Regions from separate parts of the Streptomyces sp. bgisy159 genome, predicted to be linked through region 1. Evidence: predicted binding sites of a transcription regulator. Region 1 holds the regulator's gene; the other holds the start of a gene.
The links. Region 1 encodes HspR, which represses chaperone genes until heat shock. Its sites were predicted from a motif close to TTGAGNNNNNNNNNCTCAA; they were not measured.
Positions count from the first base shown of each region.

Region 2: the regulator HspR is predicted to act here: its motif matches at 1,554-1,572, upstream of lon (endopeptidase La).

Region 1 is NZ_JBYIQX010000068.1:19,456-22,858, reverse strand. It holds gene AC3ET3_RS34420 (sugar ABC transporter substrate-binding protein) at 85-1,188, opposite strand; gene AC3ET3_RS34415 (heat shock protein transcriptional repressor HspR) at 1,675-2,121, opposite strand; gene dnaJ (molecular chaperone DnaJ) at 2,127-3,314, opposite strand; gene grpE (nucleotide exchange factor GrpE) at 3,357-3,403, opposite strand, start outside.
Region 2 is NZ_JBYIQX010000014.1:141,678-145,080, reverse strand. It holds gene lon (endopeptidase La) at 1-1,531, opposite strand, end outside; gene AC3ET3_RS16545 (GNAT family N-acetyltransferase) at 1,706-2,368, shown strand; gene AC3ET3_RS16540 (hypothetical protein) at 2,413-2,565, opposite strand; gene AC3ET3_RS16535 (rhomboid-like protein) at 2,592-3,365, opposite strand.

The DNA of each region.
Region 1 (3,403 bases):
AAATCCACCCCTGTGCGGGGGTTCGGCCGGACACCGGCGCCGACGGCCGGGGCGGCCGGTGTCATCGGCCGGGGACGGCCCGCGTCACTTCAGCTTCAGGGCCTGGCAGGCGTTCTTGTACTCGCTGGTGCAGATGTCGGAGACCTTGTAGATGCCGTCCGCGATGACGGTGTCCTTGATGTTGCTCTTGGTCAGCGCGACCACCGTCACCAGCTGCGCCGGGATCTTCTTGTGGGTGGGGCTGTCGACCCGGTCGCGGGTGAGGGCGTCGAACTGGATGTCGCGGCCCTGGACCTTGGCGACGGCCATCTCCGCGGCGGCCTCGGCCTCCTGCGGGTAGGACTTGTAGACGCTCATGTACTGCTCGCCGGCGATGATGCGCTGCACGGCGGCGAGTTCGGCGTCCTGGCCGGTGATCGGCGGCAGCTCGGTGACGCCGGCGTCCTTGAGGGCCTTGATGATGCCGCCGGCCATGGCGTCGTTGGCGGAGTAGACACCGCCGATCTTGCTCTTGCCGATCTTGTCGATCGCCTCGGCCATCTCCTGCTCGGCGAGCTCCGGCTTCCAGCCGTCGGTGTCGTAGCTGGCCGCGATGGTGACCCGGCCGTTGAGCTCGGAGAGCGCGCCCTGCTTGAACTGCCCGGCGTTCGGGTCGGTCGGCGAGCCGTTGATCATGACAATGTTGTCAGTGACCTCGGGAGAGCCCATGCCCTCGATCAGGGAGCGGCCCTGTACCTCCCCGACGAGTTCGTTGTCGAAGGAGACGTAGGCGTCGATCGGGCCCTCGGCGAGCCGGTCGTAGGCGATGACCGGGATACCGGCCTCCTTGGCCTCCTTCACGGTGCCCGCGATGGCCTTGGAGTCGACGGCGTCGAGCAGGATGACGTCCACCTTGTCGGAGATCATCTTCTGCATCTGCTCGATCTGCTTGTCGGAGTTCGCCTCGCCGTTGGCGTACACCGTCTTGCCCTTGTTGCCCGTGAGCGAGGCCACCTTCGCCTTGATGATGGGGTAGTCGAACTCCTCGTAGCGGGTGTTCGTCTTCTCCGGCATCAGGACGCCCACGGTGACGTCGTTGCCCTTGGTCGGACTCGCCTCGGCACCGTCCTCCGCCGCGCTCAGCATCCCGCAGCCGGCGAGCGAGAGGGTCATCGTGGAGGCGACCACAGTGAGGGCTATTCGACGCATTCAGGGGCTCACTTCAGGGGTGCGTGTGGACATGGGTACGACATGACGTCCCAGGTGTCTGAAAAGACAACGCGTCAGCGCATACCGGCGTCAAGCGAAATCACTTAACGAGATGGCAACATCACCCTCCGCTCAGCGGCCGAAGACGCAGGAAAGCAAGCCCAATTCGGTGCAAATCACCTCAAGGCCCCCTCTTCGGCGGGCCAGTTCCGCGACACGTTCACCACTCCTGCGCTCCACCCGTCCGGTCCTCCTCCCGTTCGCCACGGCGGCGCCCGCGCCCGATCCGTTCACAGGTACGAACGAACCCGGCCAGCCGAGCGGGCCGCCCGCAGCACCCCACGACCGCCCGGGGACCAACGCGCAGGGCCCGGGGGACCAACGCGAAGGGCCCGGAGTCGGACGGGACTCCGGGCCCTGCTGTGCGCCGACGCGCGGCCGCCGTAACGGCCCCCGTGACGAGTGGCGTGACGAGTGGCGGCGGCTTCAGTCCTTGGCCTTCTTCGGCCGCCACACCACCAGCGCGCTGGTCTGCTGCACCTCCTGGTACGGCACCAGATCGCGGCGGTACGACGCGTGCACCGCCGCCTCGCGCTGCTGCATGGCCGCCGCCGCGCCGTCCAGCGCCGCCTCCAGCTCGGCGACCCGGGACTGCAGCGCGGCGACCTGGTTCTCCAGTTCGATGATCCGCTTGATGCCGGCCAGGTTGATGCCCTCGTCCTGCGACAGCGCCTGCACCTGGCGGAGCAGTTCGATGTCGCGGGCCGAGTACCGCCGGCCCCGCCCGGGGGTCCGGTCGGGGGAGACCAGGCCCAGGCGGTCGTACTGGCGCAGCGTCTGCGGGTGCAGTCCGGAGAGCTGGGCAGCCACCGAGATGACGTAGACCGGGGTCTCCTCGGTCAGCTCGTACGGGTTACGTCGACGGCCGTCCATCTGCGTCATGCTCCCTTCGCGGCCTCGAACAGCTCCGCCCGCGGGTCCTCGCCCGCGGTCGCCTCGCGATACGCCTCCAGCGCGTCACGAGCCTTCCCCGACAGGTCCTTGGGAACACTCACCTCGACGGTGACCAGCAGGTCCCCGCGCGTGCCGTCCTTGCGGACCGCGCCCTTGCCGCGGGCCCGCATGGTGCGGCCGTTGGGGGTGCCGGGCGGCAGTTTCAGGGTCAGGGACGGGCCGCCGAGCGTGGGGACCTTGATCTCCCCGCCGAGCGCGGCCTCGGTGAACGTCACCGGCACGGTCACCGTGAGGTTGTCGCCCTTGCGGCCGAACACCGGGTGGGCGCCGACGTGCACGACGACGTAGAGGTCGCCGGCCGGACCGCCGCGCTCACCGGGCGCGCCCTTGCCGCGCAGCCGGATCCGCTGCCCGTCGGTCACCCCGGCGGGGATGCGGACCTGCATGGTGCGCGACGACTTGGCGCGTCCGCTGCCCTTGCAGTCGGGGCAGGGGTTCTCCGCGATCAGCCCGCGGCCCTTGCAGTCCGGGCACGGGTCGGTCAGCGAGAAGCCGCCGCCCGAGCCCCGGGCGACCTGCCCGGTGCCGACGCAGGTCGGGCACACGCGCGGCGTGCCGTTCTTGTCGCCGGTCCCGGAACAGGCCTTGCAGGGGGACTGTGAGGACATCCGCAACGGCACCGTGGCGCCCTCGATGGCCTCCGTGAAGCTGAGGGTGACCTCGGACTCGATGTCCTGGCCGCGCCGGGGCTGGGTCCGCGTGCCCGCGGCACCGCCCCGGTTGAACAGGCCACCGAAGACATCGCCGATGCCGCCGCCGAAACCGCCGCCACCCGCGCCGCCCGCGCCACCCTGGGCGCCGCCTCCGAAGAGGTCGCCCAGGTCGAAGTTGAAGGAGCCGCCGCCCCCGCCCGGCCCGGGGCGGAAGCCGCCGTTGCCGAACAGGGCGCGTGCCTCGTCGTACTCCTTGCGCTTCTTGGGGTCGCCGAGGACGTCGTTCGCCTCGGAGATCTCCTTGAAGCGCTCCTCCGCCTTGACGTTGCCCTTGTTGGCGTCCGGGTGGTACTCGCGGGCGAGCTTGCGGTACGCCTTCTTGATCTCGGCCTCGGTGGCGTCCTTGGGCACGCCGAGGACCTTGTAGTAGTCCTTCTCGATGAAGTCCTTGGTGCTCATCCTCGCCGTACCCCCTCTCCGCGGTTCTCCTCGGTCTTCCCGTCAGCCCTCGTCCGGGCCACCGCTCTCCTCGGTGTCGGCCGACTCGC
Region 2 (3,403 bases), on a different contig from region 1:
CGGTGTAGCCGTCCAGGCGGACGATCTCCATGCGGTCCGCGAGCGCCTCGGGGATGGCTTCCAGGACGTTGGCGGTGGCGAGGAAGACGACGTCGCTGAGGTCGAGTTCGACCTCCAGGTAGTGGTCCCGGAAGGTGTGGTTCTGCGCCGGGTCGAGGACCTCCAGCAGTGCGGCGGCCGGGTCGCCGCGGAAGTCGGAGCCCACCTTGTCGATCTCGTCGAGCAGCACGACCGGGTTCATCGACCCGGCCTCCTTGACGGCGCGCACGATCCGGCCGGGCAGCGCGCCGACGTACGTACGGCGGTGGCCGCGGATCTCGGCCTCGTCGCGGACGCCGCCGAGGGCGACCCGGACGAACTTGCGGCCCATGGCGTGGGCCACGGACTCGCCGAGGCTGGTCTTGCCGACGCCGGGCGGGCCGACCAGCGCGAGCACGGCGCCTCCGCGCCGGCCGCCGATCACGCCGAGGCCGCGCTCGCCACGCCGCTTGCGCACGGCCAGGTACTCGGTGATGCGCTCCTTGACGTCCTCCAGGCCCGCGTGCTCGGCGTCCAGGACCGCCTTGGCGCCCTGGATGTCGTAGGCGTCCTCGGTGCGTTCGCGCCACGGCATCTCCAGGACGGTGTCCAGCCAGGTGCGGATCCAGGAGCCCTCGGGGGACTGGTCGGAGGCGCGCTCCAGCTTGTCGACCTCCTTGAGGGCGGCCTCGCGGACCTTCTCCGGCAGGTCGGCGGCCTCGACGCGGGCGCGGTAGTCGTCGGACTCCTCGGCGGGGTCCTTGCCGTTCTCGCCGTTGAGTTCGCGCAGTTCCTTGCGGACGGCCTCCAGCTGGCGGCGCAGCAGGAACTCGCGCTGCTGCTTGTCGACGCCCTCCTGGACGTCCTTGGCGATGGTCTCGGCGACCTCCTGTTCGGCGAGGTGGTCGCGCAGTTGCCGGGTGGCGAGCCTGAGGCGGGCGACCGGGTCGGCGGTCTCCAGCAGCTCGACCTTCTGCTCGGTGGTCAGGAAGGGCGAGTAGCCGGAGTTGTCGGCGAGGGCGGAGACGTCGTCGATGGCCTGGACGCGGTCGACGACCTGCCAGGCGCCGCGCTTGCGCAGCCAGGCCGTGGCGAGGGCCTTGTACTCCTTGACCAGTTCGGTGACATGCCCGGGGAGCGGATCGGGCGTCGTCTCGCCGATCCGGGTCCCCTCCACCCACAGCGCGGCGCCCGGCCCGGTGGTGCCGGCGCCGATCTTCACCCGGCCGCGGCCGCGGATCAGGGCGCCGGGGTCGCCGTCGGCGAGCCGGCCGACCTGCTCGACGGTGCCGAGGACACCGGTGCCGGCGTAGGTGCCGTCGACGCGCGGGACCAGGAGCACCCTGGGCTTGCCGGGTTCCGGCCCGGCGGCTGCCTGGGCGGCCTCCACGGCGGCGCGTACGTCGGCGTCGTTCAGGTCCAGCGGGACCACCATGCCGGGCAGCACGACCTCGTCGTCGAGCGGCAGCACGGGCAGGGTGAGCGGTGTGAACGCCGTGGACTCAGCAGCCATGATCTCCCCTTCGGCAGTCAAGTTGAGGTATGCCGACTCAATGCATGTGAGCGCATGAATGTTCCCGGACGGGTGTTCGCCGTGAGCGATCAAGCCTGTGCCGCAGGCCGGAAGGGCCCCTAGAGTCCCTCATGTAATAGTCACTTCGACTTTTCAGCCCTTACGAGGTGGGGCATGGACGCGATCGTACGGGCGTGGGTGGACGGCTGGGTCGTCTCGCGCGGGGCGGCGCCGCCGGTGCGGGAGCCCTGGGGGGTGACGATCGACGTCGGGATCCAGGCCGGGCACGTCACCCGCCATGTCTTCGGCGAGCTGAACGACGGCGTCGGCAGGGCGGCCGTCCAGAAGGTGGCGGGCGCGGTGACCGGCTCGGGGGTGTGGCTCAAGGTGTTCCGGCACCCGGCCGTGGTCTCCCGCTGGCTCGGGCCGGACTGGTGGATCGACCCGGAACCCGGCTGTCTGATGACGCTCCCCCTGCCCCTGACCACACCGCCGCCCCCGCCGCCGCCGGCCGGCTACCGCGTGCGCACCTGGACCCGGGGCGGCGTCACCCGTGTTCTGCTCGCCGCCGAGGACGGCTCCCTCGCCGCCCGCGGCCAGGTCGCGGTGACCGGGGGCACGGCGGTCGTCGACCAGATCGAGACCGTGCCGGACCACCGCCGCCGCGGCCTCGGACAGCACGTCGTGCACACCCTCCGCGCGACCGCCGCCGCCCAGGGCGCCCACACCTGCGTCCTCGCGGGCACCCCGGCGGGCCGCGCCCTCTACGAGACCCTGGGCTGGCAGGTCAGGGCCCCGCTGACCAGCGCCCGGTTCACGGGCCCGGCGCGGGGCTGACGGGCGGTGCCCGGCAGGTGCCGCCGCGAACGGGGCGCGCGCCGCTACGGCCTGCTGGACCGGATCACGTCACGGTCCGCGCCGCGCAGGGCCGCGGCCCGGGCGCAGACGGCGAACCCGGTGCCGCTCGCGGAGCGCAGGGCCGGCGGCTGGTGGCGTTCGCGCCAGGGCGGCTCGAGCCCGGCGTGGTCGAGCATCCGCTCCGAAGAGGAACGGGTCGCCGTCAGCCGGTCGCATGCCGCTCCGCGTCCGTGTCCCCCCGCCCCGCCCGGCGCAGCAGCGGCCACGTGGCGACGCCCAGGGTCAGGGCCGTCAGGTGGCCCCAGTTGGTCAGGGGGTCGGTGAGGGCGAGGAGGTCGTCGACGAGGAAGCCGGCGGCCACGGCCAGGAGGGGCAGGCCCAGCCAGGGGCGCAGCAGGCCCGCCAGGGCGCCCAGGCAGGTGGCGACGCCGTAGCTGATGCCGTAGTCCAGGCGGTGCAGGGAGGTGCCGGGGAGGTGGCCGGCGAGGACGGCGAAGCCCACCGGGACCTCCGTCACCAGGGTGGCGAGGGTGTGGCCGAGGAGGAACACGCCGGCCGTGCGCAGGGCGCCGACGCGCAGCTCCAGCGCCGTGAGGACGACGAGGAAGGCCAGGGTGAACGGCGAGCCGAGCCCGCCGGCCACCCACAGGGCGCTGGCCAGCAGCACCGGGACCGGCGAGCGGAGCAGATGGGCCACGTCCGTGCTGGAGCCCTCGTGCAGGGCCGCGACCAGCCCGGGGTCCGCGTGGTCGGCCAGGTAGGAGGTCGCGCAGAGGACGGCGGTGTAGCCCAGGGTGAAGGGCACGGGTATCCGCCGCCACGGGGCCCGCCGGTGGATGCCGGCCGGCTCCGGCGCGGCCTCCGCCGCCGCGTCCGGTACCGGCTTCGGCGCCTCGGCCGGGCCGACCCGGGTGGGCTGGCGGGGCATACCGTCCAGCAGGCCGGTCGTCGGATCGGCCGGTGCGGTGCGTTCCACGATGAGGCGCTCCTTCCGGTTGTCCCCACCCTTGGCGC